One region of the Alsobacter sp. R-9 genome, then DNA from elsewhere that is predicted to be linked to it. Evidence: predicted binding sites of a transcription regulator. Region 1 holds the regulator's gene; each other region holds the start of a gene.
What was found. The regulator LexA, encoded in region 1, represses DNA repair genes until DNA is damaged. The targets are predictions, from matches to a motif close to TGTTCNNNNTGTGTTCNG.
Positions count from the first base shown of each region.

Region 2: ACX9GQ_RS16180 (helicase-related protein) is a predicted target of LexA. The motif match lies at 3,696-3,713, and genes of this name have one in related genera.
Region 3: ACX9GQ_RS08335 (PA0069 family radical SAM protein) is a predicted target of LexA. The motif match lies at 5,704-5,721, and genes of this name have one in related genera.
Region 4: ACX9GQ_RS16355 (ATP-dependent helicase) is a predicted target of LexA. The motif match lies at 2,362-2,379, and genes of this name have one in related genera.

Region 1 covers NZ_JBTSWJ010000002.1:579,718-586,968, forward strand. Annotated here, with positions in the region: gene moaC (cyclic pyranopterin monophosphate synthase MoaC) at 1-116, shown strand, start outside; gene ACX9GQ_RS05435 (molybdopterin molybdotransferase MoeA) at 191-1,402, shown strand; gene lexA (transcriptional repressor LexA) at 1,516-2,220, shown strand; gene ACX9GQ_RS05445 (TetR/AcrR family transcriptional regulator) at 2,256-2,915, opposite strand; gene ACX9GQ_RS05450 (flavin reductase family protein) at 2,905-3,429, opposite strand; gene ACX9GQ_RS05455 (acyl-CoA dehydrogenase family protein) at 3,438-4,595, opposite strand; gene ACX9GQ_RS05460 (SDR family NAD(P)-dependent oxidoreductase) at 4,848-5,615, opposite strand; gene hisD (histidinol dehydrogenase) at 5,612-6,919, opposite strand; gene ACX9GQ_RS05470 (HlyD family type I secretion periplasmic adaptor subunit) at 7,232-7,251, opposite strand, start outside.
Region 2 covers NZ_JBTSWJ010000009.1:231,716-238,966, reverse strand. Annotated here, with positions in the region: gene ACX9GQ_RS16185 (RNA-binding S4 domain-containing protein) at 1-256, opposite strand, end outside; gene ACX9GQ_RS16180 (helicase-related protein) at 299-3,601, opposite strand; gene ACX9GQ_RS16175 (DUF3108 domain-containing protein) at 4,227-5,111, opposite strand; gene rpmB (50S ribosomal protein L28) at 5,396-5,683, shown strand; gene ACX9GQ_RS16165 (queuosine precursor transporter) at 5,772-6,377, shown strand; gene ACX9GQ_RS16160 (esterase-like activity of phytase family protein) at 6,384-7,251, opposite strand, start outside.
Region 3 covers NZ_JBTSWJ010000004.1:68,589-75,839, reverse strand. Annotated here, with positions in the region: gene gcvT (glycine cleavage system aminomethyltransferase GcvT) at 1-689, shown strand, start outside; gene gcvH (glycine cleavage system protein GcvH) at 712-1,086, shown strand; gene gcvPA (aminomethyl-transferring glycine dehydrogenase subunit GcvPA) at 1,110-2,450, shown strand; gene gcvPB (aminomethyl-transferring glycine dehydrogenase subunit GcvPB) at 2,450-4,021, shown strand; gene ypfJ (KPN_02809 family neutral zinc metallopeptidase) at 4,162-5,079, shown strand; gene ACX9GQ_RS08340 (hypothetical protein) at 5,074-5,589, opposite strand; gene ACX9GQ_RS08335 (PA0069 family radical SAM protein) at 5,738-6,913, shown strand; gene ACX9GQ_RS08330 (VOC family protein) at 6,971-7,251, shown strand, end outside.
Region 4 covers NZ_JBTSWJ010000010.1:31,942-39,192, forward strand. Annotated here, with positions in the region: gene ACX9GQ_RS16335 (putative bifunctional diguanylate cyclase/phosphodiesterase) at 1-243, shown strand, start outside; gene ACX9GQ_RS16340 (GNAT family N-acetyltransferase) at 293-739, shown strand; gene ACX9GQ_RS16345 (thiol-disulfide oxidoreductase DCC family protein) at 721-1,146, opposite strand; gene ACX9GQ_RS16350 (NAD(P)/FAD-dependent oxidoreductase) at 1,143-2,090, opposite strand; gene ACX9GQ_RS16355 (ATP-dependent helicase) at 2,396-4,492, shown strand; gene ACX9GQ_RS16360 (acetolactate synthase large subunit) at 5,532-7,097, opposite strand; gene ACX9GQ_RS16365 (Coenzyme F420 hydrogenase/dehydrogenase, beta subunit C-terminal domain) at 7,247-7,251, shown strand, end outside.

The sequences.
Region 1 (7,251 bases):
TGACCATCTACGACATGGTGAAGGCCGCCGACCGCGGCATGCGGATCGAGGGCATCCGCCTGCTGGCGAAGGACGGCGGCAAGTCCGGCTCCTTCCGGGCCGAGGGGCAGCCCTGACACTGGAGCGTCTGGACCGCAGGCGCGGCTCTGCGCATCCTGTCCCGGACACGAGAAGCCTGCCGGATCCTGCCATGTCCCTCCTTTCGGTCGACGACGCCCTGCGGATGGTCCTCGATTTCGCGCGACGGCCGCTGGAGAGCGAGACGGTCCCGATCGGTGCGGCCGCGGGGCGCACGCTGGCCACGCCGCTCGCGGCGCTCAGGACGCAGCCCCCCTTCCCCGCCTCCGCCATGGACGGTTACGCCGTGCGCGCCGCCGACGTGGCGGCCCCCGGCGCCCGTCTTTCTGTGATCGGAACGGCGCCGGCGGGCCACGCTTTCGCCGGCCGGGTCGGCCCCGGCGAGGCGGTCCGGATCTTCACCGGCGCACCCGTTCCCGAGGGAGCCGACACGGTGCTGATCCAGGAGAACGCCGACGCGGAGAACGGCACCATCGTCGCTCGGACGACCGAGCCGGCCGGCCGCTTCGTCCGTCCGGCGGGGCTCGATTTCCGCGCAGGCGAGGAACTGATCCCCGCGGGCCACAGGATGACACCCCGCTCCCAGGCCCTCGCGGCCGCGATGGGTCATGCCACGGTCCCGGTGCGCCGTCGCCCGCGTGTCGCGGTCCTGGCGACGGGCGACGAGCTTGTGCGGCCGGGCGAAGCCATGCGGCCCGACCAGATCGTCGCGTCCAACGTGTATGCGGTCGCCGGCATGGTGGTGGAGGCCGGCGGGGAGCCGATCGACCTCGGCATCGCCACGGACGATTTCGCGTCGCTGGCGGCCGCGATCACCGCTGCAGAGGCGGCGCGCGCCGACGTTCTCGTCACCCTCGGCGGCGCGTCGGTCGGCGACCACGATCTCGTCCAGTCGGCGCTCACACAACGCGGCATGACGCTCGGCTTCTGGCGCATCGCCATGCGGCCGGGCAAGCCGCTGATCTTCGGCCAGCTGGGGACCATGGGCATCCTCGGGCTACCGGGGAACCCGGTCTCCTCGATCGTGTGCGCCCAGCTCTTCCTGCTGCCGCTCCTGCGGGCTCTCGCCGGAGATGCGGATGCCGGGGCGGACCGGTCGGAGGCCGCGATCCTCGGTGCGGACCTGCCGGCGAACGACATGCGCCAGGATTACCTCCGCGCGAGCATCTCGGAAGGTCCGGACGGCCGGCGGGTCGCCACGCCGTTCGGCCGGCAGGACAGTTCCATGCTGCGTCTCCTGGCACAGGCCCAGGCGCTGATCATCCGCCCGCCCCACGCCCCGGCCGCGAAGGCCGGCGAGGCCTGTCGCATCCTGCGCTTCTAGCGAGAGCGCAAGCGCACGATTGCCGAACACAGCGCGAACATGTATGTTTTGTTCGTGGTTTGTTTGCGGCGAGTCGGATGTCGGCTCGACCACCCTAGCGAGGCCGAACGCGGATGCTCACCCGGAAGCAGCATGAACTCCTTCTCCTGATCCACGAGCGGCTGCGCGAGGACGGGGTGCCGCCCTCCTTCGACGAGATGAAGGAGGCGCTCGACCTCAAGTCCAAGTCAGGGATCCACCGGCTCATCATGGCTCTCGAGGAGCGCGGGTTCATCCGGCGACTGCCGAACCGCGCGCGAGCGATCGAGGTGGTCAAGCTTCCCGAGCAGTCGGTGCCGAACGGGGTTCCGCGCGGACGTTTCCAGCCGAGCGTGATCGAGGGGAATCTCGGCAAGATCAGGCCGAAGGTCACCGCATCACATGGGGAGGCCGACTCCCCCGTCTCCATTCCCGTCATGGGCCGCATCGCGGCCGGCACGCCGATCTCGGCCATCCAGTCCCGGAGCCACACGATCGCGATGCCGCCGGACATGCTCGGCACCGGCGACCATTTCGCCCTCGAGGTGCGCGGTGATTCGATGGTCGAGGCTGGCATCCTCGACGGCGACACCGTGGTGATCCGCCGCCAGGACAGCGCGGACACGGGCGACATCGTCGTCGCCCTGATCGACGACGAGGAGGCGACCCTCAAGCGCCTGCGCCGCCGCGGCTCCTCGATTGCGCTGGAAGCGGCCAATCCGGCCTACGAGACGCGGGTCCTCGGGCCTGACCGCGTGCGCATCCAGGGCAAGCTGGTCAGCCTTCTGCGCCGGTACTGACTCGGGGCGATGCCGGGCGTTCGCCGAGACCGCGGTCAGTCGGCAGCAAACTGCCGTCGCGCACCGGCGAGGAATGTGTCCACGGCCTCCGAAACCAGTTGGGCCGTGGGGACGTGCGGGGTTTGTCCGAACACATGGACCCGCACGCCGGAATAGAAGATGCCGCCGTGCAGCAGCCAGACATGCTCGAGTTCCGACGCGGTCGGCGGACGGTCGGGTCGGCCGAGGTCGCTGCGCGTCTCCCGGGCGATCGGCCCGAGGAGGCGCTCCTCGACCTGGCCGATGTAGCGCCGGTTGAGGTCGATCCCCGCGAGGCCGGCGAGGAGGTAGATCCTGATCCAGTCGCGGGAAAAGATCGTGGCCGTATAGGCCTCGTAGAACGCCACGAGGCGCTGGCGCAGCGCCACGGATCGGTCGCTGATCATGTCCTCCCAGCCGGGGTCCCAGCGTCGCAGGTACACATGCTCGTAGACCTCGCGGACGAGGTCGTCCTTGCTGGGAAAGTACCGGTAGAGCAGCGGCTGCGTGACGCCGATGGCGGCGGCAAGTTCGCGCGTTCCGGTGCCGAATCCGTGCTCGGCAAACACCACCGCCGCCCTTGCCACGATGTCGGCGCGCCGCCGTTCGGCGGACATCCGTCGCGGACGTGCGCCCGAACCGACGTTCGTCGACGCGGGCGCGAGGTCAGCCGGCATCGGCGAACGTTCCGAACCGTCCCTTCACGAAGAGCAGCGGCTCGACGTCCCGCTTTGCATAGCGCTCGACCTCTCCCATGAAGATGATGTGATCACCGCCGTAGTAGCGGTAGGCGTTGCGGCACTCGAACGTCGCCGCGACAGCGTCCAGCACGGGGGCGCCGCCGAGGCCGTCAGACCACGGCACCCCCTCGAACTTGTCGACCCCGGAGCGGGCGAACACGCCGGCAAGCTCCTGCTGGTCTTCGGCAAGCACGTTGACCGCGAAGTGGCTGGCCTCCTGGAACACCTTCAGGCTCGGCGAGTGGATGAGCAGGCTCCACAGCACGAGGGGCGGATTGAGGGACACCGACGCGAAGGAGTTGCAGGTGAGGCCGGCAATGCGACCGTCGGCCCCCCTCGCCGTGACGATGGTCACCCCCGTCCCGTAGTGCCCGAGGGCACGCCGGAAGTCGCGCGGGTCGAAGGACGGCGCGGGCGGCACGGCGGCAGGCGCCGAAGCGGATGCTGACATGGCTCGCCTCAGAGGGTCGGGTTTTCGGACGGCAGGCCGAGGGCGACCCGGCCATAGTTGGCGCCCGCGGCGTCGAAGCTGAAGGCGATGTGCGCGTTGACCGCATGCGCGTCGCGGAACTGCCGCTGCAACGCGCCCTTCATCGACAGGCCGCCGGCGCCGGCCGCGCCGAACACCAGGTCCACGGCTTCCGTGCAGAGATTGACGCTGAAGGCGCCGTCCCGGCGGTAGCGCACCTTCTCCTCCAGCGGCGGAACCCGACCGCGTGCTGCGTCGTCCATCGCATCGATGCAGGTGCGGCGCATGAGCAGCCGTGCGGCGTCGATCTTGGCGGCCGCCATCGCGACCCGGATCTGCGTGGACTGGAATTCCCCGAGCTGGGCGCCGTTGTAGGTCGACACCCGCTTTCGCGCGATGGAGAGGTAATCGTCGAGACAGCCCTGCGCGTTGCCGAGCGCGATGCCCGAGAGCACGTACGGAAAGAGGGCGAAGACCGGCAGGCGGTAGAGCGGACCGGGGTTCACGGCGCTCCCCGGCGTCGCCCCGCCCCTCAGCGCCGACACGGCCAGCGTCATCGCCTCGGGGACGAAGAGGTCGGCGATCTCCACGTCCTGCGAGCCGGTGCCGCGCAGTCCCATCGCGTTCCAGGTCTCGATGATCCTGTAGTCGCGCCGGTGAACGAGAAAGATCCGGTACTCCGGCGCCTCCGTCTCGTCGTTCGGCGCCACGATTCCCGCCAGCATGTTCCACTCGCTGGGATCGACGCCCGACGAGAACGGCCAACGTCCTGAGATGACGTAGCCGCCCGGGGCCCGACGGGCTTTCCCCGCCGGGAAGATGAAGGACGACGCAATCAGGGCGTCCGGATCCTCGTTCCAGACGAGATCCTGCGCCTCCTTCTCGAACATCCCGAGCATCCAGTGGTGGCTGCCGAGGTTCGCCACATTCCACGCGACCGAGGCATCGGCCTGCGCGAGGACGTCGGCGACGTCCACCAGCGCCACGTAGTCGAGTTCCGGGCCGCCTATGCGGCGCGGCTGCAGGATCCGGAACAGGCCGCTGTCGTGCAGGTCGCGCTCCGTCTCCGGCGGCAGCCGGCGCAACTCCTCCGTGCGGGCGGCGCGTTCCTTGAGCGCCGGCTGAAGGGCCCGGGCGCGCTCCAGCATCTCGTCCAGCCCGCAGGCCGCGAGGTTTCCCCGGCGATGATCGAGCCTGATGACCTTGTCCGCCATGGCGCCCTCCTCCGCCGCGGCCCACGGCCGCGCTGTCATCCTCGTTTATCGAACGATAAATTAGCGGACCTCGCCTCGACGGCAAGCGTCATGCCGCCGCAGCCGTGACCTTTGGTTGCAGGTTTTTTCCGGCAGGGCTTTGTCGATCGCGCAGCGCGGATGCTGGGGACGCCCGTCGACGCTTCTTCAGTCGGCGGTCCAGCCGCCGTCCACCATCAGCGCGGAGCCCGTCACGAGCGCCGACGCGTCAGAGGCGAGAAACAGAACGGGGCCCATGATGTCCTCGACCGTACCGAGCCGACCGAGCTTGATCTTGGACATCACATGACGAAGAAACGTCTCGTCTTCCAGGAAGCCGCGGGTCATCTCCGTCACGATGAAGGTCGGGCAGATGGTGTTGACGCGGATGCCGGCCGGCCCGAGTTCGACCGCCAGCGCCTTCGTCATGCCCTCGATGGCGTGCTTGGAGGCGCAGTAGACCGTGCGCCCCGCCCCTCCGACGTGCCCCATCTGGGAGGACAAGTTGATGATCGAGCCCTTGAGCCCCGCCCCGAGCATGCCGCGGACCACGGCGCGGGCCACGAAATAGGCCGACCTGACATTGAGGTCGACGACGACGTCGAAGTCCTCGGGCGTCGTGTCGGCCATCGGCAGCGGCCGGTTCGTGCCGGCGTTGTTGACGAGGATGTGGAAGGGCCCCGTGGCTTCGAGGGCCGCGCCGGCGCGCTCGACGTCGAGGAGGTCGATCGTCAGCGCCTCGGCCGACCATCCTCCTGCCCGCATCGCCGCTGCGGCGGCCTCGATCTCCGCCGTGCTGCGGGCGGCGAGCACGACATGGGCGCCCGCCCCCGCCAGCGCGGTCGCAGACGCGAGGCCGATTCCGCGCCCTCCGCCGGTGACGAGTGCGCGGCGGCCGTCGAGGCGCATGGACGGCATCTGCGGGAGCGTGGTCATTCGGCAGCCTCGCCATAGGGAACGTTGCGTCCACCATAGCGCCGCACGCGGACATTGGCCTGCTCGGCGTGCCCGACGAAGCCCTCGAGCATGCACAGGCGCGAGCAGTACTCGCCCACCATCGCCGCGGCCTCGTCCGTCAGCACCTTCTGGTAGGTGCAGGTCTTCATGAACTTGCCGACCCAGAGGCCGCCGGTGTAGCGGGCCGCCTTCTTCGTCGGCAACGTGTGGTTGGTGCCGATGACCTTGTCGCCGAAAGCGACATTGGTGCGCGGGCCGAGGAACAGCGCCCCGAAGTTCGTCATCCCCCGCAGGAAGAAGTCGTCGTCGCGGGTCATCACCTGCACGTGCTCGGAGGCGACGCGGTCCGCCTCGACGCGCATCTCCTCGAGGTCCGCGCACACGATCACCTCGCCGTAGTCCAGCCACGCCTGCCGCGCGACGTCGGCCGTCGGGAGGATCGACAGCAGCCGCTCGACCTCGGCCATCGCCTCGCGGGCCAGCGTCTCGGAGTCCGTGATCAGGACGGCCGGCGAGGTCGGGCCATGCTCGGCCTGGCCGAGCAGGTCCGTCGCGATCATCTCGGCGTCGACCGTGGTGTCGGCAATGACGAGCGTTTCCGTGGGGCCGGCGAAGAGGTCGATCCCCACGCGGCCGTAGAGCTGGCGCTTCGCCTCCGCGACGTAGGCGTTGCCCGGCCCCACGAGCATGTCGACCGGCCGGATGCTCTGCGTGCCGATGGCCATCGCGGCCACCGCCTGCACGCCGCCGAGCACGAGGATCTCGTCGGCCCCGCCCATGTGCATCGCTGCGACGATGGCCGGATGGGGGGCGCCCTTGAACGGGGGCGCGGAGGCGATGACGCGTTCGACGCCCGCCACCTTTGCGGTGACAACGCTCATGTGGGCGGAGGCGATCATCGGGTAGCGCCCGCCCGGCACGTAGCATCCCACGGCGTTCACCGGCACGTTGCGGTGGCCGAGGATCACGCCGGGCAGCGTCTCCACCTCGAGGTCGCGCAGGCATTCCTTCTGCCTCGTCGCGAAGTTGCGGACCTGCGCCTGCGCGAACGCGATGTCATCGAGGTCCCGTGTCCGCAGCGATCCTATGGCCGCCTCGATCTCGGCCTTCCCCAGGAAGAAGCTCTCGGGAGCGTAGCCGTCGAAACGGACGGAAAGATCGCGCACGGCCTCGTCGCCGCGGCGCTCGACGTCGGCGAGGATCCCCTCCACGGTCGCTCTCACCTTCTCGTCCGCATCGCGGCGAGCCTCGGCATCCTTGCCGCGCTTCAGCCAGGTGGCCATTCCGTCTCCTCCGGTCGTTCAGGGATTGTCCACGCCTGTCTTGGCGCGGCCGTCCTTCGCCGCGCAGCCTGACAAAGGCATCGTCCCCGCGCAACGGCGTTTGCATACGTAGTCAACTTCAAAGGATCGTCAATCGACATGTCACGCGGGACAGTGGCTCGGCAACGGCGAGACGCCTGCCTCCCCCGACACGTGCAATCCGACGTTTCGCCATCCGTCGGGCTCCGCGCACCGGTGTTCCGTCGGAACCAGAAACAAGAAAGGCGGGGCTCGCCCCGCCTTCCCGTTCGTCCGGATTGTCGCTCGTGACGCTCAGCGCTCGCGGAACGCGC
Region 2 (7,251 bases), on a different contig from region 1:
CGTCGTCGTAGAGCCTCTGTGCCTCGCCGTAGGAGCCGCGTCGCTCGGCCGCCCCCAGGACACGCACCACACGCGTGGCGTGCGGCAGCGCCAGCGTGAGCACGTCGCCCGGCCCCACGATCTTCGCGGGATTCGTCGTGCGGACGCCATTCAGGCGGACGCGGCCGCCTTCGACCAGCTCGCAGGCGAGTGTTCTCGTGCGCGCAAAACGCGCATAGACCAGCCACTTGTCGAGGCGCTGGGACTCCTCTGCCACGCCGGCGTCGTCCCGGGTTTCGGGTCGGCGGCGGGCCAAGCGTCAGCCCTTCCCCTTCGCCTCGAGTTCGGCCTTCAGGGCCAGCAGCTTGGCGAAGGGCGAATTGGGATCCGGCGCCTTGTCCCTCGCGGGACGCTCGCTGCTCCAGGTCCGGTCACCTCCGCGGTCGCCGCCCCGGTCACGCCCGCCGCGCTCCTTGTCCGAACGCGGGCCCCGGTCCTGCCGGGGACGGTCGCCGTGGCGCGGGGGACGGCCCTCCGGGCGCCCCTCGGGCCGGCCTTCGCGGCGCTCTCCGTCGCGGTTGCGGTCGGGCCGCGGCCCGCCGGGCCGGCCCTCCCGCTGCGGCCGCTCGGACCCTTCCGCCGCCGGCGAGGCGAGTTGCGCCGTCGCGGCCGCCGGGCGGTCTCCCTCGCGGCGCGGGCCGCGCCCACGCTGCTGCTGGTTCCGGTCCTGTCCGTCGCGGCCTCCACCGGCCCGCTGTTGCGGACGGCGGTCGCGCTGGTGGCGCCCGCCCTGGTGGCGGTGCTGGCGCCAGACCTCGATGAGCGGCTGCTCCTCCGCCGGCGGGGCCTCGGTGGCCGGCACGTCGGCGGCCACCTCGCCGGCCCCTTCGGCGGCCGCGGGTTCGTCGGTCGAAGCCGCCGCGGGCGCTGCCGCAGCCTCCGGCACCGTCTCGACCGCCGGCTCGGCCTGGGCCGACGCCTCCGCTGCCAGCGGCGGCGCGTCGGGCGTCACGTGTGCATCATCCGGCGGAGCGGCCGCGGGACCCGCCGCCGCCTCGGCGGCCGCATCGCCCGCCGGTGCATCGGCCGAAGGGGCTTCCTCCGCTCCGGCAGGAGCGCCAACCGCCGCGGTCTCGGCTTCCACGGGAGCGACGGTGATCGCCGGTCCCTTCCGCCGCTCCATGACATAGCCGAGGGAGCGCAGGATCGAGGCGAAGTCGTCACCGGAACAGCCGCACAGAGAGGTCATCGCCGTGGTCACGACGAAACCCTCGCCATCGGCCGCGCCGGCGGGCGCCGTACCGGGCGTCACGCCCGGGCGGAAATGGATCGCGGGCCGGATGAGGTCGGCGAGCCGCTCCAGGATGTCGACGCGGACCGCGCGCTCCCCGCACACCCGGAAGCCGGCCGCGCGGTAGAGGCCCTTGTGGACGTCCTTGTCGACCGGGATGGACGTGCGGCCCGAGGCCGCGAGATGCAGGATGTCGTCGAGGCCCTTCACCTCGGGGCCGCCGTGCTTCAGGGCCCACAGCTGCGAGGCGAGGCCACGCGGCGCCGGCTTCAGCAGCGCCGGCACGATGAGGTGGTAGGCGCCGAAGCGCACGCCCAGCGTGCGCAGCGCCGAGCGCGCCTCCTGGTCGAGCGACTTGACCTCCTCGGCGACGCGCGACCGCTCGAGCACGCCCAGCGCCTCGGCAATCTGGAAGCCGAGCCCGCGGGCGATGCCGGCGAGAGACTCGGGATTCTCGAGCTTCAGGAGCGGGCCGAGCAGCTTCTCGACATGCGCCTTGAGCCACAGGTCGAGCCGGTTCTGGACGAGTTCGCGCGATCCGCCGGTCAGTTGCTCGTCGGCCAGCAGGCGCACCCGCGGCTCGAGCAGCTTGTCGCCGGCGCCAAGCTTGGCGACCACCTCGCCCTGCCACCGGATGGCCCCGTCGTTCGACAGGACGAAAGCGTCGTCGCCCGAGCCCGACAGGCGCGCGGCGCGCGCGTCGATCTCGCCGGCCAGCGCCTTCAGGGCGGCATTGCGCAGGGCCTTGGCGTCCGGCCCGCCCGCCTGCGGGTCGGGCGCGAACTGGAACCCCTGCAGCCGGCCCACGTGGTGGCCCTCGACGAGCACGTCCCCCGCCGCCGTGATTTCAGCCTCGAGCATCGCGTTTTCTCTTAGGCGGCGCATCAACACGCTGGTGCGCCGATCCACGAACCGTTGTGCCAGTCGCTCGTGAAGAGCGTCGGACAGCCTGTCCTCTACCTGACGGGTGACGCCCTGCCAATGCTCCGGATCACGAAGCCAGTCCGGACGGTTGGCCACGAAGGTCCAGGTCCGCACCTGGGCGATGCGGTTGGAGAGGGTGTCGATGTCGCCGTCGGTGCGGTCGACCTCGGCCACCTGCCGGGCGAACCAGTCCGTCCCAAGGCGCCCGTCGCGCATCAACTGCCGGTAGAGCGTGGCCACGAGGTCGGCATGCGCCTGTGGTGCCACCTTCCGGTAGTCCGGCACCTGGCACACCTCCCACAGCCGCTCGACGGCCTTCGGCGTCGTGGCGTAGCCGCGCAGCTCCGGATCCCGCGCGGTGATGTCCAGCGCCACGACGTCGTCTGCCGCGATGGCACGGGTCAGCCCCGCCTCCTCCGGCGTCCGTTCGAGCGACGCGATCAGCCGCGGCAGACTGCCGAAGTCGAGGTCGGGGTTCCGCCATTGCAGGATCTGCACGGGATCGAACGTATGGTCCTCCAGCTGGCGGACCAGTTCGGGATCGAACGGCTCGCAACGCCCGGTGGTGCCAAACGTTCCGTCGCGCAGGTGGCGGCCGGCGCGGCCGGCGATCTGTCCGAACTCGGCGGGAGTGAGCCGGCGGTGCATGGCGCCGTCGAACTTGCGGTCGGCGGCGAAGGCAACGTGCTCGAGGTCGAGGTTCAGCCCCATGCCGATCGCGTCGGTGGCGATCAGGTAGTCGACGTCGCCGGACTGGTAGAGCGCCACCTGCGCGTTCCGCGTGCGCGGCGACAGCGCGCCGAGCACGACCGCGGCCCCGCCGCACTGGCGGCGGATCAGCTCCGCGATGGCGTAGACCTCATCGGCCGAGAAGGCGACGATGGCCGAGCGGCGAGGCAGACGGGTGATCTTCTTCTCGCCGGCAAAGCGCAGTGTCGAAAGCCGCGGACGCGAGACCACGCTGACGCCGGGCAGAAGCTGCTCGATCAGCGGCTTCATGGTGGCGGCGCCAATGAGCAGCGTCTCCGCCCGTCCGCGCATGTTCAGCAGCCGGTCCGTGAAGACGTGCCCGCGGTCGCGATCCGCCGCGAGCTGGATTTCGTCGATGGCGACGAACGGCACCTCGAGGTCGCGCGGCATGGCTTCGACGGTGGCCACCCAGAACCGGGCGCCCGCCGGCTTGATCTTCTCCTCGCCGGTGACAAGCGCGACGGCATCGGCACCCACGCGGTCCACGACGCGCTGGTAGACCTCCCGAGCCAGCAGGCGCAGCGGCAGGCCGATGAGGCCGGAGCCGTGGCCGATCATCCGCTCGATGGCGAGGTGCGTCTTGCCGGTGTTGGTCGGCCCGAGGACGGCCGTCACGCCCCGGGCCCTGATGGAGGCTGGAAGAGAACGGGGGAGCATCGGGACCTTCTTCACGCGCCGACGGCGCAGGGCGCGGCGCGGACCGCCGCTCTGTCTACCACGCCGCGCTGGGCCGCCGGCAATGGTTTACGTGCGGAACGCGGCGGGAACGAATCCGGGGCGAATCGCTGACTCGCTCCGAGTCTTGTTCCGTTCACCACAAGATATGGTGACGAAGAGCGGATGTTCCACCATGGCACCCGCGAGTCGAACACACCGCCGCCGGGCGACGAAGACTCGCCAGGGGCCGCCGGACGCCGGCCTTCGACTCGGCTCGACTCGCCGGACCATCCGGGACGACTCGGGCCCTGCCGGGACGATCGAGGGACAGCTTGGGCGTCACCGGCCCGTGAACCGGAGATGACCGGCCGGTCCGACGCCGCCGTCGCACGCATTAACGAAGGAGCCGCACGGTGAACGCGAGATGCACGAATCGCGACGGGCTTGCTTCGCGCGGCCGTTCAAGGGGCGGAAGCAGCCGTCCCGGGGCAGTGACCCGCCATCCCGGGCTGGTCGCTGTCGCATTCTTCGCGAGAAACCGCTCACGAACTCGTCCCGGTTCGGGACAGGGTGGGGACCGAAGGGAGACAGCGCGGGCCCGGTCGCCGGGATATCCGCAACGAGGTCAGTTCGCGCCGGCGGGAGCGCTGCGGCCGGCGTCGGGCGCCGTGGTCGACGCCGTGGAACGCGTCGTCGAGAACTTGTTCGCCTCGATGACGGTGGTGCCGACCATCGTCTTCACGGAGATCTTCACGGGCACGAGCATCCTGGCGTTGTCGACGGGGGCGAGCCACGTCTCCATGTCCCGGTTGTCCGCCATGAACTGCGTCGACTTGCGGTTGGTGCGGTGCCCGGCGATGGGCGTGTAGCGGGCCGCGCAGACGATGACCGGACCCTTGTAGCCCGGAATGTCGATCGTCTCCCTAGACGCGTACGTCAGCTCAACGTCGAACCGGCCGGCGCCGTCGAACACCGGGATGGTGCGGTTGCAGGAGGCGGGGTCCAGGAGGGGGCCGCTGCGGGCGACGGGCATCAGCAGGGCGCTGACGGGGTCGACCACGTTGCGCTTGTGCTGGTCCTGCAAAGGCACGCGGTCGATCTTCTCGTCGAGCGGCGGCTTGATCTCGAGGGCCGCCACCGTGCCCGAGGCAAGCGCCATGCGGACGCTGTAGGTGCCGTTCGAGCCGGTGGAGACCAGCGCGTAGGACGATGGCACCGGCCGGCCGCCGGCCGTGCCGCCGGACGACGACCCTGCGCCGCGCCCGCCGGTGATCATGCCGGCAAGCCCGGTCATCTTCGCGCGGACATCGATCTTGTAGTTGTCGCGGTTCACCGTCCCTCCGAGCGTCGCCGTGCCGATCGGCAGGCCGGCGAGGCTCAGGTCGTAGGAGATGTCGATCTGGTCGGCCCGGGCCGCGCCCGCGGCGAAGACGGCACCGGCCACGACGGCGATCGCGCCGCGGCGCCATGTCCGCCGGCTGTCCGGTCCGCGGCCAGTGTCCTTCGCCATGTCCATCCGTTGAGCCGTTGCCCGTGCCGATCGTATGGTAGTGCGTGCGACCCGGGAGCCAAGCGGGCAACCCCGGCGGATTCGTGGCCGGCATTGTGACTGATTCGCGCGCCCCGCGCCGACTTGACGCTGCCGGACCCCTCGACTATAGAGCCGCGACGATCGATTGCTGCGTGGTGCGGGCGGCCTTGGCCGCCTTCCGTCTTTCTGGACGAAAGCGGTCTCCACCATGCGCCGGTCCATGGATTTCCGGGGCATCCCGAGCAAGATAAGGACGTTGAGCCATGGCGCGTCGGTGCGAGTTGACCGGCAAGGGCGTTCAGGTGGGTCATCTGGTGAGCCACTCGAACCGCAAGACGAAGCGGCGCTTCCTGCCGAACCTGTTCAATGTGACGCTGCAGTCGGACGCGCTGCAGCGCTCCGTTCGCCTGCGTGTGTCGGCCAACGCGCTGCGCTCGGTCGAGCATCGTGGCGGCCTCGACGCCTTCCTCGCGAAGGCCTCGGAGGACGAGCTGTCGCAGGGCGCGCGCGAGCTGAAGCGCGAGATCGCCAAGAAGGCGGCTGCCCAGTAATCTTCCAGCGTCCTCGCCGGACGACGAAACCTCGCCTCGCGGCGGGGTTTTTTGTTTCCGGTGTCCGAGACAGCCTCCGGGTGCACCCATGACCATGGCGATGACCAGGGCCCTCGCCCTGCCCGTGCTGGCGATGACGCTCGTCGTCGTCGCATCGAACGTCCTCGTGCAGCACCCTTTTCCGTACTGGGGGCTCGCGGACTACCTCACCTGGGGCGCCTTCACCTATCCGGTGTCGTTCCTCGTGACCGACCTCACGAACCGTCGCTACGGGGTCGGCATGGCCCGCCGCCTCGTGGCCGTCGGGTTCGTCGTCGCCGTGGTGCTGTCGATCGCGCTCGCCACGCCACGGATCGCGCTGGCCTCGGGCACCGCCTTCCTCGTCGGCCAGATGCTGGACGTCACTGTCTTCAACGGCCTTCGCCGCCGCGAATGGTGGCGGGCGCCGCTCGTCGGCAGCATCGTCGGCTCGGCGCTGGACACGGCGCTCTTCTTCTCTCTCGCCTTCGCGGGCGACGCCGCCATGTCGGGCGAGGTGGCCTTCCTCGGCCACTGGACCATGCCGCTGTGGGTCAGCCTCGCCATCTGCGACTTCGCCGTGAAGATGCTGATCGCGCTCCTCGCGCTGGTGCCCTACGGGGCTCTCCTCGGCATCGTCAGGCCGATCGAGGTCGCCGGCACGCCCGCGGGCTGAACCGTCTCAGCCGACGATCCGGAACTGCAGAAGCAGCGTCCGCTGCAGCATCGAGAAATTGTCGTCGGAGATCAGCGTCAGCACGGTCGACCCGTCGCTGTCCCGGTGCGCGGCGATCCCTTCCATGTTGTCGATCCGGTTGCGCATGTCGGAGCGGATCAGCTCCTCTCCGACCAGCCTCGCCCCCGGCCGCACTTCGGCAGCCGGGACGCGGCGGATGCGCATGCCCACGCCGTCCAGCCAGGCGAAGCTGCGCTCGAGGATCACGAGGTCGCCATCGGGAAGCACCGTGGCGTCGGACGGGTCGAACGCTCCTTCCCGGACCACCTCGAACTGCCCGCCGGGTCCCGTCACGAACCAGCCGGGAACCGTCGGGCGGTCGGGATCGCGTCGCGGCGGACGCTCGGCGATCGCAATGACCGCGCCCGCGTGGGGACCGGCCGAAAGGATCGCGACGGACTCGAAGCTCTGGTTCGCGCGCAGCTCGTTCGCGCCCGGCAGGCGGGGCAGCACCTCCGCGCGCGCGGCGAAGCCGTCGCGGCCGAGCGCGAAGCGAAGGATCTCGTGGGTCCGTTCGACGCCGACATAGGCGACGCCGCCCGCGATGGCGAGGCTCTCGGTATCGTAGCGCCGCGTGCCCGTGACAGGCCGGCCGTCCGGACCGAGGATCGGCGCCAGCACCGCATCGGTGGCGCGGGCGGGAACGCCGTTCCGCAGCTCCAGGGTCGCCGCCATCCAAGTCCCACGGTCCGACAGGGTCGTGAGCTTCCGGCCGTCGGGCGTGATGGCGAGTCCCGACCAGCCCCCGAAACGCTCGTCGCTGCAGGTGAGCTCGAGGCCGCCGACGAAGTCGAGGCTTCCGAACCGCCGCAGG
Region 3 (7,251 bases), on a different contig from region 1:
AGAACCGCGCGCTCCTCGCGCTGCAGGGGCCGAAGGCGGCCGAGGTCCTCGCGCGTCACGTTCCCGGCGCCGCCGACCTCGCCTTCATGACGGCGGCGTCCTCCACCTTCGATGGCATCGACTGCCATGTCTCCCGCTCCGGTTACACCGGCGAGGACGGCTACGAGATCTCCGTGAAGGCCCGCCGACTCGAGCAGGTCGCCGACGCGCTGCTCGCCGAGCCGGAGGTGAAGCCGATCGGGCTCGGCGCCCGTGATTCGCTGCGCCTCGAGGCCGGGCTCTGCCTCTACGGGCACGACATCGACACCACGACCTCGCCCGTCGAGGCCGCGCTCGTCTGGTCCATGCAGAAGCGCCGCCGCGAGGAGGGGGGCTTCCCCGGCTTCGAGCGTATCCGTCGCGAACTCGCGGAGGGTCCGTCGCGCAAGCGCGTCGGCATCCTGCCGGAAGGACGCGCCCCGGCCCGCGAGGGCACGGTCGTTACCACCCGCGACGGCCGCGCCGTCGGCGTCGTCACATCCGGCGGCTTCGGCCCCACGGTCGGCGGCCCCGTCGCCATGGGCTACGTCGAGACCGCCCTTGCCGCCCCCGGCACGGAGCTTGCGTTGGTGGTGCGGGGCAACCCGCTGCCCGCGCGGGTCGTGCCGCTGCCCTTCGTCCCGCACCGCTACGCGCGGCGCGCCGTCTGATCCCGTCGACAGGAGACCCGCCATGGCCGAGACCCGCTACACCAAGGACCACGAGTACATCCGCGTCGAGGGCGACACCGGCATCGTCGGCATCACCGACTATGCGCAGCAGCAGCTGGGCGACGTGGTGTTCGTCGAGCTGCCGCAGGTCGGCAAGGCCGTCGCCAAGGGCGGCGAGACCGCCGTGGTCGAGAGCGTCAAGGCGGCGAGCGAGATCTACGCGCCCGTCTCGGGCGAGGTCGTGGAGGTCAACGGCGAGCTCGAGGGCGCCCCGGGCACGGTCAACGAGGACCCCAGGGGCCGGGGCTGGTTCCTGAAGATCCGCATCGCCGACGCCTCCCAGCTCGGCGAGCTGATGACCGAGGACCAGTACAACGACTACGTCGCCAACCTCTGAGCCGAGCGGGACGACCCCACGCCATGCGCTACCTGCCCCTCTCCGACGTCGAACGCGGCGACATGCTGGCGAAGATCGGCGTCGCCTCCGTCGACGAGCTGTTCGCCTCGATCCCCGCCGACAAGCGCCTCGCCGGCCTCGTGGACCTGCCGCGCCGAAAGGGTGAGCTCGAGGTCGAGCGCATCCTCGGCGCCATGGCCGCCCGAAACGTGCCGGCCGGCTCGGTGCCTTTCTTCGTCGGCGCCGGCGCCTACAAGCACCACGTGCCGGCGACGGTCGACCACCTGATCCAGCGTTCCGAGTTCCTCACGAGCTACACGCCCTACCAGCCGGAGATCGCGCAGGGCACGCTCCAGTACCTGTTCGAGTTCCAGACCCAGGTCGCGGCGCTCACCGGCATGGAGGTGGCCAACGCCTCGATGTACGACGGCTCCACCGCCTGCGGCGAGGCGGTGCTCATGGCCCACCGCGTCACCCGCCGCCGCAAGGCGGTGCTGTCGGGCGGCCTGCATCCCCACTACGCCGACGTGGTGCGCACGCTCTCGCACATGGCCGGCGACACCGTGGACGCGCTGGCGCCGGACGTGACGGCGGCCGAGGACCTGATCGCCCGCATCGACGACCAGACGTCCTGCGTCGTCGTGCAGACGCCGGACGTCTTCGGCAACCTGCGCGACCTGCGTGCCGTGGCCGACGCCTGCCACGCCCGCGGGGCGCTGCTGATCGCCGTGTTCACCGAGGTCGTGTCGCTCGGCCTCGTGGAGGCGCCCGGCGCCATGGGCGCCGACATCGTCGTGGGCGAGGGCCAGTCCATCGGCAACGCGCTGTCTTTCGGCGGGCCCTATGTGGGCCTGTTCGCGGCGCGCTCGAAGCACGTGCGCCAGATGCCGGGCCGCCTGTGCGGCGAGACGGTGGACGCCGACGGCCAGCGGGGCTTCGTGCTGACGCTCTCCACCCGCGAGCAGCACATCCGCCGCGACAAGGCGACCTCCAACATCTGCACCAACTCGGGGCTGTGCTGCCTCGCCTTCACCATCCACATGACGCTGCTCGGGGAGGCCGGTCTCACCCGGCTCGCGCGCATCAACCACGCCAACGCGGTGAAGCTGGCCGACGGCCTCTCTGGCGTGCGCGGCGCGCAGGTGCTCAACGGCTCGTTCTTCAACGAGTTCACGGTGCGCCTGTCCCGCCCCGCCGCCGAGGTGGTGGAGGACCTGGCGGCACGCCGCATCCTCGCCGGCGTGCCCGTGTCGCGCCTGCTGCCGGGGCAGGGGCTCGACGACCTCATGATCGTCGCCTCGACGGAGGTGAACACCGATGACGACCGTGCCGCGCTCGTCGCGGGCCTGAAGGAGGTGCTGTGATGCTGAACCGCCAGGGACGCCCCACCACGCCGGGTGACGCGGGCAGCGGCGACGTCGCGACCTTCACCGGCAACCGCGCGCTGATGCAGGAGGAGCCGCTGCTCTTCGAAATCGGCCGCGCCGACGTGACCGGCGTCGACCTCGACGAGCCGGAGGCCTTCGCACCGCGCCTCGGGACGCTGCAGCGCAAGGCGCCCATCGGCCTTCCGGGCCTGTCCGAGCCGGAGACGATGCGCCACTTCGTGCGCCTGTCGCAGAAGAACTACGGCATCGACACCGGGCTCTTCCCGCTCGGCTCGTGCACGATGAAGCACAACCCGCGCCTGAACGAGAAGATGGCCCGCCTCCCGGGCATCGGTGACGTCCACCCGCTGCAGCCGGTCTCGACCGTGCAGGGCGCGCTCGACCTGATGCAGACGCTCGCCCACTGGCTGGCGACGCTCACCGGCATGGACGCCGTCGCGCTGTCGCCGAAGGCGGGCGCACACGGCGAACTGTGCGGCATGATGGCGATCAAGGCCGCCATCGAGGCGCGCGGCGAGGGCGCCACGCGGCGCGTCGTGCTGGTGCCCGACAGCGCCCACGGCACCAACCCCGCCACAGCCGCGCTGATCGGCTTCGAGGTCCGCCCGGTCCCTGCCCGCGAGGACGGCACCGTGGACCCTGCCGCGGTGAAGGCCCTGCTGGGCCCCGAGGTCGCGGCGATCATGCTGACCAACCCCAACACCTGCGGGTTGTTCGAGCCGGACGTCGTCGCCATCGCCGACGCGATGCACGAGGCCGGCGCCTACTTCTACTGCGACGGCGCCAACTTCAACGCCATCGTCGGCAAGACGCGCCCGGGCGACCTCGGCGTCGACGCCATGCACATCAACCTGCACAAGACCTTCTCCACGCCGCATGGCGGGGGCGGGCCGGGCGCGGGGCCGGTGGTGCTGTCGTCGCGGCTCGCGCCCTACGCTCCGGTGCCCTTCCTGCGCCGCGACGGCGACCGCTTCGCCCTCGTCGAGCACGCCGCTGAGGCGGGTGATGCCCATCCGTTCGGCCGGCTCACGGCGTTCCACGGGCAGATGGGCATGTTCGTGCGGGCGCTCGCCTACATGCTCTCGCACGGGGCGGACGGGCTGCGGCAGGCGTCCGAGGACGCGGTGCTCAACGCCAACTACGTCCGCGCGGGCCTGCGCGACGTCATGTCCCAGCCCTTCGGCGACCGGGTCTGCATGCACGAGGCGCTCTTCGACGACACGTGGCTGAAGAACACCGGCGTCACCACCCTCGATTTCGCCAAGGCGATGATCGACGAGGGCTACCACCCGATGACGGTGTACTTCCCGCTCGTCGTGCACGGCGCCATGCTGATCGAGCCGACGGAGAGCGAATCCAAGGCGTCGCTGGACCTTTTCATCGCGACGCTGCGCGATCTCGCCTTCTCCGTGCGCGACGGCGACACGGCCCGCTTCACCCAGGCGCCGCGCCTCGCGCCGCGCCGGCGCCTCGACGAGACGCGCGCCGCGCGCGCGCCGATCCTGCGCTGGACCCCGCCGCAGCCTGTCAAGGAAGCCGCGGAGTAGCCCTCCACCGGGCCCCGATCCGACCGCACCCGGCGCCCCCCTGCGGCGCCGGGTGCGTCGCCATGCCGTTGCAACCGCAGCGCCGGCGCGGCATTGATGGAGGCAGAGCGCGGCCATCGCGACGGCGACGGGGGGAGCCCATGCGGTACGACGACCTCAGGACGTCCGAGAACGTGGAGGACCGCCGCGGCCAGGGCGGTGGCTACGGGGGCGGCGGCAGCGGGTTCGGCCTCGGCGGCGGGGGCGGCCGGCTCGGCATCGGCACAATCGTCGTGCTCGGCATCCTCGGCTGGGCGCTCGGCATCAACCCGGCCATCCTCATCGGCGGCGCGGAGATGGTGGCCGGCGGGCGCGGTCCATCCGTCCAGCAGCAGCAGGCCCAGCCGCGCAACACGGCGCCGCCAAGCGACGACGTCGGCGTGTTCGTGGCCAAGGTGCTCGGAGAAACCGAGGACGTCTGGTCGCAGGTGCTGCCGCAGCAGGCGAACCTGCGCTACGAGGTGCCCAAGCTGGTGCTCTTCTCGGGCTACACGCAATCGGCATGCGGCGGCGCCCAGTCGGCCATGGGGCCGTTCTACTGCCCGCGCGACCGGCGTGTGTACCTCGACACCTCGTTCTTCGAGGACATGAAGCGGCGCTTCGGCGGCGGCGGCGACTTCGCCTACGCCTACGTCATCGCCCACGAGGTGGGCCACCATATCGAGAACCTGCTCGGCATCCTGCCCAAGGTGCAGCAGGCGCAGGCGCGGGCCTCGGACCGGGCGGAGGCCAACGCGCTCTCCGTTCGCGTCGAGCTGATGGCCGACTGCCTCGCCGGCGTCTGGGCCAACAAGATGAACGCCCGCCACTCGAACATCGACGAGAAGGACGTGCGTGACGCCGTCAACGCCGCCACGGCGATCGGCGACGACCGGCTGCAGCGGCAGTCGAGCGGCCGTGTGGTGCCCGACAGCTTCACCCACGGCTCTTCGGAGCAGCGGGTGCGCTGGCTGATGACGGGGCTTCGCACCGGCGACATGCGCCAGTGCAACACGTTCCAGAGCACGACCCGCCTATGAGCGCGCCGGCGCTCCGCGCCGGTCGTGCAGGACGCTCCCGAGGCGCCTGACCCGCGGCAGGCGCTCGCCGGCCTCGATGCATTCGCGCGGGAGGACGAGGCCGAGGTCCGGGTGGGCGATGCCGACGACCCCGGCCATCACGTTGAGCGCGGCGGCACGCAGCGCCGGCCCCGGGCCCCGGCGCGCCCGCAGGGTAAAGACGGCGACCTCTCGGTCGCGGACGGCGTCGGCGATGTCCTCGATCCACGGGCCGCCCGGCACCAACCCGGCCTCGAGCACCATCAGCCATGGCGCCCGCGCCGCCGCCGCGCCTGACCGCAGGTTGCCTTGGCCCTCGGCCACGACCATGCAGCCCGAGGCATCCGCCACCGTGCGCAGGTAGTCGGTCTCCTGGTCCGCGAGGAGCACGGCATCGCGCAGCAGCCCGTCCGCCACGGCGGGCACGAGAGCTGCCAGCGTGTCGAGGAGGGCGGGGTCCTCGCGCGGGACCCGGATGAGGGCACTGATCATCGTCCCTAGTCAGGCAGAGCTTACGCTGCAGTGCAACATCCGCGCGCGGGGGTGCGACGCCGCGTTGTGAACAAGAAGGGAACGCGGCCTTGCCAACGGCGTTGGAGAGTGATCTGTTCTTCTTATGTTCCAGAAGGAGACTCGCTCGATGGCCTCGGTCAAACCGGCTGCCGCCCCCGCCGGCCGGCTCGGGTGCCCAGGCCAGGGCGCCGCCACGAACTTCCAGGTCGGCGACGGTCGGTCCTGCGTCGCCGACCTCGTCGACCCGCAGCGCCGCCGCGGTCGCGGCACGGCGACCAACCGCAGCGGCCGCTTCGAGCCGGTGGCGCGGGAGAGTGCCGACGACGGCTGGGGCAGCGCCGCCGAACTGCCGCCGCTGCGCACCGAGGTGACGACGGAGAAGCCGAAGTCGATCATCATCCGCAACGAATCGCCGGACATCTCGTTCGACCGCTCGATCAACCCGTACCGCGGCTGCGAGCACGGCTGCGTCTACTGCTTCGCTCGGCCGACCCACGCCTACATGGGCCTGTCGCCGGGGCTCGACTTCGAGACGAAGCTGTTCGTCAAGGCCGGTGCCGCGCAGTTGCTTGAGCGCGAACTGGCGGCCGAGGACTACGTGCCGCGTACCATTGCCATCGGCACGAACACCGACCCCTACCAGCCCATCGAGCGCGAGCACCGCGTCATGCGGCAGGTGCTGGAGGTGCTGGCGCGGACCAACCACCCGGTCGGGATCGTCACGAAGTCGGCGCTCGTCACCCGCGACATCGACATCCTCGGCCCCATGGCGGAGAAGGGGCTGGTGAAGGTCGCCCTGTCGGTGACGACGCTGGACGGTCGCCTCGCCCGGTCGATGGAGCCGCGCGCCAGCGCGCCGCACCGGCGGCTCGAGGCCATCCGTCAGCTGGCCCAGGCCGGCATTCCGGCGTCGGTCATGGTCGCGCCTGTCATCCCCGCCGTGAACGATCCGGAACTCGAGCGCATCCTCGAGGCAGCGTGGGAGGCCGGCGCCCGCGAGGCGGGCTATGTGCTGCTGCGCCTGCCGCTCGAGGTGCGCGACCTCGTCCGGGAGTGGCTTCTGGAGCATCATCCCGACAAGCTTCGGCACGTCCTGTCCCTCATTCGCTCGACGCGAGGGGGGAAGGACTACGACGCGAAGTGGGGGGAACGCATGACGGGTGACGGGCCCTATGCCTGGATGATCGGCCGCCGGTTCGAGATCGCCGCGCAGCGCCTCGGCTTCAACCGGCGCCGTCTCAAGTTGAGGACGGACCTGTTCGTCTCGCCCGGTCCTGGAGGCCGCCAGCTGTCCCTGTTCTGAATCGGGCGGATGGCCCCCGCTTCACCGGGGCCGTCCGCCACCACCGAGGAGGCCGCCATGGCCCGCTCCGCCGATCCCGCACCCGCTGCGCTGCCGCCGCGCCTCCACCTCGTGACGCTGGCCGTCGCCGACGTTGCCCGTGCCCGGCTCTTCTACGAGGCCCTGGGATGGCGCGCCTCGGCCGACAGCCAGCCCACCGTCGCCTTCTTCGATTGCGGCGGGACCATCCTGTCGCTTTACGGGCGGGATGCACTGGCGCGGGATACCGGGGCCTCCGTTCCGCCGACGGGTCCGGCCGTGACGCTGGCCTACAACGTCGCCACGCAGGATGCCGTCCA
Region 4 (7,251 bases), on a different contig from region 1:
CGCACGCGCAGCATCATCAAGGGCATCTCGCAGCTGACGCGGGACCTCGGCATGGAGCTCGTGGCGGAAGGCATCGAGAACCACGCCCAGCTCGACGTCATGCGCGACCTCGGCATCAACGCCGTGCAGGGCTACCTCTTCTCGCGCCCGCTCTCGGTGCCGCAGCTGCGCCTCGCCATCCGCGAGCCGATCGTGCCCGTCGAGGCGCCCAAGGGCGACGACCGCAAGCCCGCCGCCGCCTGAACGTTCGTCCCGGCCTGTCCTGGCCGAACGACTCGTCTAGGCTGGCGGCATGACCACCTTCGGAAACCTCGCCTCCGACGACCTCCCCGCCGTCATCGACCTGTGGGTCGAGAGCTGGACCGGCGTCGTCCCGGGCATCGACTTCCCGGCGCGCCGTGAGTGGTTCCGCGGCCATGTCGGGGGCTGGATGGCCGCAGGAGGCCTTGCCCGGGTCGCCCGCGACGACGAAGGCGCGCTCGCCGGCTTCATCCTGATCGACCCGCGCTCCGGGCTCCTCGACCAGATCTGCGTCGCAGCGGCGCGCAAGGGCGAAGGCACGGCGCTGCTGCTGCTCGGCGAGGCGCGCCGCCTGTCGCCAGGCGGCATCGACCTCCGCGTCAACGTCCACAATGCCCGCGCCGTCCGCTTCTACGAGCGGGAGGGCTTCGTGCGCGAGGGAGAGGGCGTCAGCCCCAACTCCGGCCTTCCGATCTACCACTACCGCTGGCGGCCCTGACGGCGTGCCTGCCAGCGGCCGACGAGCCGGGACAACGCCGGCCGGACCGGCAGCAGCAGGCGGTAGCCGACCTCCAGCACCGCGGTCACGGGCGGCCACCCGGCGACCCGGCCCAGCACCGGCCACGGGCCCGGCAGGTTCCGCCAAAGCGCGGCGAAGGCGGCGGCGCCCGAGAGCAGCCTCCCGTCCGGCGTGCGCACGTGGAACCGCGCCATCGCGGTCTCGCGGTCGAGGTCGGAGGCGGGCCTGGCCTCTCCGGGCGACACGTCCTCGAAGGTGATCGCGCCGTCCCTGTCGGCGCGGCGGTAATGGCCGATCTCGGCCCGGCACAGCGGACACGAGCCATCGTAGTAGACCGTCAGGCCGCCGCCGCAGGCGGGTGCGCGCTCGTCACCGGCACGGCTCACGCCAGCGTCTCCAGCACCGACCCGCCGGCCGCGTGGCCGCTGTCGAAGGCCGCCTCGACGCGTCCGCCGAGACACCAGTCGCCGCAGGCCCACAGTCCGGCGGGGTCATGGAGAAACGGCACGCCCGCCGCCCGCTCGACGAGGGCGTAGCGCCAGCGATGGGCCGCGACGTGGACGGCGCCCGCCACGTCGATGCCGACGGCGGCCAGCGCCGGCGCCAGAAGGGCGGGAATCTCCTCCGGGCGCCGCTCGAGGTGGGCGCGCGACCATGCGGGCGAGGCATGGACCACGACGGCCTCGGCCTCGCCCCGGCCGGGCTTGCTGGCGTTGCGGGCCACCCAGCCGATCGCCTCGTGGGGCGCCTCCAGATGGTCCGCCAACCCCTGGACCCGGGCGAGGAAGCCCAGCATCAGGGCCCAGCACGGCGCGTAAACCGCTGCCGCCATCGCCGGCAGGGCGATCCCCGCGCTCGCGGCCAGCGTCACGCCCTGCGGCGCCGGCACGGCGAGCACGACGGCACCGAAGCGCCCGTTGGCGGGATGGTCCAGCGGGCCCTCGGCCGTGGCGACGCGCCACCCCTCGTCCCCGCGCGAGAGGGCGGAGACGGTGACGCCGGTGCGCACGTCGAGCCCCGCGGCCATGGCCCGGGCTGGTGCCGTCATGCCCGGCAGGCCGACCATGGCGTCGTCGAACCACGGCGCCGCCGCGCCCGTCGCGCTCCACGACGCCAGCGCCGCGCCCATGGCCGGGCCGCGGACCCGGAAGAACTGGGCGCCATGGTCGAAGGCGAAGCCCTCGACACGCCGCGTCGCCATGCGGCCCCCGAGCCCGCGCCCCTTGTCGACGACCACGACGGGCCGACCAGCGTCGGCGAGGCGGCGGGCCGCGGCAAGGCCGGCGATGCCGGCCCCGACCACGGCGACCGGAAGGGAAGAAAGGCTCATGAACGACGCTCCACGCAGTGACCCTGCTCCTACGCACGAGACCGCCCGTCGGACGACCCGGCGGGGCGGAAACCTGCGGTCGCGACGTCGCAGCCGCCTCGCCGCAGGTGGTCCGACGGGCGCGGGGCAGTCCTTCCCTCCTCCCCGCCGTCGGCCTCCTTCCCCTCTCCCCGCATCGCGGGGAGAAGGTGCCCCGAAGGGGCGGATGAGGGGCGGCGCGGGCCGCGTTCCCGATGACGGGGCGAGAGCACTCCCCCCGCACCCTGCGATTGCGAACACAACGCGAACCGTGGTTGCCTGCGGCGATGAACGCCATCGATTCGCGGCTCGCCGGCGCCCGTCCCCATCTCGCCGCGCTCAACCCGCAGCAGCGGCATGCCGCCGAGCGCGCGGCCTCCGGCGGCGGGCCCCTGCTGGTCATCGCCGGCGCCGGCTCGGGCAAGACCAACACGCTCGCCCACATGGTCGCCACCCTCATCGTCGAGGGGGCGGACCCGCGGCGCATGTTGCTCCTCACCTTCTCGCGCCGCGCGGCGGCGGAGATGACGCGGCGGATCGAGCGCATCGCGGGCGAGGCCATGGGCCCGGCCGCCAGGGTGATGACCGACGCCCTCACCTGGGCGGGCACGTTCCACGCCGTCGGGGCCCGGCTGCTGCGCGAGCACGCCGGCAGCATCGGTCTCGATCCCGCCTTCACGATCCACGACCGGGAGGATTCGGCCGACCTGATGAACATGGTCCGGCACGAGCTCGGCCTGTCGGGCACCGAGAGCCGCTTCCCGACCAAGGGCACCTGCCTCGCGATCTATTCCCGCGCCGTCAACGCGGAAATGCCGCTCGGCGAGGTGCTGGGCACCGCGTTCCCGTGGTGCGCCGGCTGGGAGGCGGAGCTGCGGCAGCTCTTCGCCGCCTATGTCGTGGCCAAGCAGCGGCAGGCCGTGCTCGACTACGACGACCTGCTGCTCTACTGGGCCGAGATGATGGCCGAGCCCTCGCTGGCGGCGGAGGTGGGCGCGGCGTTCGACCACGTCCTCGTCGACGAGTACCAGGATACCAACCGCCTGCAGGAGCGCATCCTGCTGGCGCTCAAGCCGGACGGACGCGGGCTGACGGTGGTCGGCGACGACGCGCAGTCGATCTACTCGTTCCGCGCCGCGACCGTCCGCAACATCCTCGACTTCCCGGGCCGCTTCCCGCAGCCCGCCGAAGTTGTGACGCTCGAGCAGAACTACCGCTCGACGCAGCCCATCCTCGCCGCGGCCAACGCCGTCATCGGGCTCGCGCGGGAGCGCTTCACCAAGAACCTGTGGTCGGACCGCGAGGGCACGGACCGCCCGCGGCTCGTCACGGTGGCGGACGAGACGGCGCAGGCGAACTACATCGCCGACATGATCCTGCAGAACCGCGAGGCCGGGCTTGCCCTCAAGCAGCAGGCGGTCCTGTTCCGCACGTCGCACCACAGCGGACCGCTGGAGGTGGAGCTCACGCGCCGCAACATCCCCTTCGTGAAGTTCGGCGGCCTGAAGTTCCTCGACTCAGCGCACGTGAAGGACGTGCTCGCAGTGCTGCGCTTCGCCGAGAACCCGCGTGACCGCGTCGCCGGTTTCCGGCTGCTGCAGCTCGTGCCCGGCATCGGGCCGACGACGGCGGGCAAGGTGGTCGACGCCGTCGACGCGGCCGGCGGCAGCCTCGACGCGCTGGCCGGCTTCAGCCCGCCCGCCCGCGCGGCCGAGGCGTGGCCCGCCACGGTAGAGCTCGTCGCGGCGCTGCGGGCGCAGGCCTCCGACTGGCCGGCCGAGTTCGAGCGCGTGCGCCTGTGGTACGAGCCCCACCTCGAGCGGCTGCACGACGATGCGCGGCTGCGCCTGCCCGACCTCCTGCAACTGGAGCAGATCGCGGCCGGCTACCCGTCGCGGCAACGCTTCCTCACCGAACTCACGCTCGACCCGCCCGACGCCACCAGCGACGAGGCTGGCGTGCCGCTGAAGGACGAGGACTACCTCATCCTCTCCACCATTCACTCCGCCAAGGGGCAGGAGTGGAAGGCCGTGTTCCTCCTCAACGCGGTCGACGGCTGCATGCCCTCCGACCTCGCCACGGGGTCGGACGCCGAGATCGAGGAAGAGCGGCGCCTGCTCTACGTCGCCATGACCCGGGCCCGCGACCAGCTGCATCTGATGACGCCGCAGCGCTTCTACGTGCACGGGCAGGCAGCGCGCGGCGACCGGCACGTCTACGCCTCGCGCACGCGCTTCATCCCGCACGCCCTGCTCGACCGGTTCGAGCCGCAGTCGTGGCCGGCCGCGCGTCCCCGGACCGGCACGCCCTGCCCCGGCCCCGCCCCGGCCGTGCGCGTCGACGTCGCCGCCCGCATGCGCGGGCTGTGGTCGTCGGGGTCCTGAGCCGGCGTTCGGCGGGCCGCGCCGGCCCCTCACCACCGTCATCCCGGCCCGAGCGGCTGAACCACCTCTGCCGGCCGGCTGCGCCGGCCGGCAGAGGTGGCGCGGGGGGCAGGCGCGAGGGTGCGCCCCTCCGAGCGCGCGCCGGCGCCTTGGCGGTCGCCACCGCTCGAACGAGCGTGCACGACAAATCATTCAACTCGCAATTGAATCGACGTCTATCAGGACGATAGTCCTTGACATCGCCTCCCGTGCAGCCAACGCTGCCCGTGCCTCGCATCGACGGGGACGCGTCCGAACTGGCACGTCGGGCGCCTCACCGTGGGGCTCCGGTCCTCGTCAGGCCGGAGGATGCGGGGGCAAGGGCTGGCGGACGACGGATGACACACCGGCGCCGCACGCCGCGACTGCGCGGATCGGCGGCGAGCGAGACGTCGCCGGATTGAATACCCCCTTCAACCCGGCACCGCCGGGGACGCCGACCTCCCGCCGATCCGCGCCACCCCGCGGTCTGCCCAACCCAGAAAAGCCCGAGCATCGACGAACCCGCCCCGCCGCTCCCGCGCCGGGGCCGAAAGCACTTCGCGCCAATCCTTCGGCTAAGGGCTGGATCCCCTTCCCGGCCGGCCCTGCCGGCCGCCGGGGATGACGCTCCTGGAAGACCGCACGCGCCGTCCCGATGGTCCCGTGGAGCCCCTCCCGCATCATCCCCGACCGGCGCGCGGCGGAAGGGAGGGCACCCCCCCACGCGTCATCGCCAACCGAAGCTGCGGAAGGAAAGGCGCCTGCCAATCCCCCGCCGTCATCCCCGGCGGTCCGCGCAGCGGACCGGGAAGGGGATCCAGGTGAGGACAGGACGACGCGAGAAGGCCGGATCCCCCTGCGCTCCGCGGCTTCGCCGCTCCGGTCGGGGATGACGGGAGAGAGCCGGGGCGTCGCACCGCGTCCTCGGGCGACGCCGCCCCCTCCTCATCCTGAGGAGCGGGCGCAGCCCGCGTCTCGACGGACGCACGGTGGTTGGGCAGGCGCAGCACTCACCGCGTCAGACCACCGCCTCGATCAGGAACGGCCCGCGCCGGCCCATCGCGCCGCGCAGGAGATCGGCAAGGTCCTCCGCGGTCGTCGCCCGGGCCGCCTCGACGCCGAGGCCGCGGGCGATGCCGACGAAGTCGAGCACGGGATCGTCGAGGTTGAGCATGCGGCGCGCGTTGACGCCGACCTCGTTGACGCCGACGCCCCGCATCTCGCCGTTGAGAATGGCGTAGGTGCGGTTGGCGACGATCACGGTGACGATGTCGAGGTTCTCGCGCGCCTGCGTCCACAAGCCCTGGATCGTGTACATGGCGCTGCCGTCCGCCTGCACGGCGACGACCTTGCGCTCCGGGCAGGCGACGGCCGCCCCCGCCGCCAACGGGATGCCGATGCCGATCGAACCACCCGTGATCTGCAGGTAGTCGTGCTGCGGGGCGGCGCGCGTCGCGGCGAAGACGTGGCCGCTCGCCGTGATCGACTCGTCGACGAGGATCGCCCCCTCCGGCAGCAGCGCCCCCACCACGGCGGCGAGGCGCTCGGGCGTCAGCGCGCCGCTCGGCACGCCGGGACGTTCGGCCGCCGCGACGGCGGGAAGCGACGCCGCGCCAGCCGGCACGCCGAGCGCCTCGGCCAGCGCGGCCACGGCCGCCGGGGCATCCTGCGTCGGCTCGGCCAGGGTGACGACCTCGCAGTCGTCGCGAACCAGCCGGCCAGGCTTGCCCGGATAGCCGAAGAAGGCCACCGGCACGGGTGCGCCGGCGAGGACGAGGAGGTCGATGTCGGCGAGCTGCGGCAGGGACTGGTCGACCGGGTACGGCACCTTCGCCAGCGCGATGCGGCCGGCGCCCCGCTCGATCCGTGGGCTCGACATGGGGGAGAGCAGCCGCACGCCCGTGGCGGCGGCGATGCGGCCGGCGACGGTCACGGTGGCGGCGCGCAGCGCCTTGCCCGCCAGCAGCAGCGTGACCTTCCGCCCGGCGGCCAGCGCGTCGCGGATGACGCGCGCGGCGGACTCGACCGCGCCGGGCAACACGAGGTCGGGCCCGAGGGCCGCGATCGGCGCGGGCGTCGTGGGGTCGACGGCGCCCCACGCGGCGTCGGCGGGCAGGATCAGGGTGGTGATTCCCGGCGCGTGGAGGGACGCGGCGATGCACTCCTCCGTCGCCCGCTGCACGTCCTGCGACCCCGCGATGCGGCGCACGAAGTGGGACATCGGCCGGGCCAGCCCCTCGATGTCGCTCGTCAGCGGCGCGTCGTTGACGAGGTGCCAGGAGGCGTGGTCGCCGACGACGTTGACCATCGGCGTGCGGGCGCGGCGGGCGTTGTGCAGGTTGGCGAGCCCGTTGGCGAGGCCGGGGCCGGTGTGGAGCAGCGTGGCGGCGGGACGGTCGGTCATGCGGCCGTAGCCGTCGGCGGCGCCGGTGACGACGCCCTCGAAGAGGCCGAGCACGCAGCGCATGCGCGGCTTGCGGTCGAGCGCCGCGACGAAGTGCATCTCGGAGGTTCCGGGGTTGGCGAAGCAGACGTCCACGCCGTTGGCGAGCAGCGTGTCGCAGAGGAGGTCGGCACCGTTCATGAAGAGGAGGTCCACGCAAGGCAGGGGCCGGGATGAGACGGGTTGCGGGCCCCTCTGTCAAACACCGGCGCGACTAGGCGGCGGACGCGGAAAGTGTCAAACTCACTTGACATTCGCCGTGGCGCATCGCCGCGCGGACGGGGAGCGCCATGGG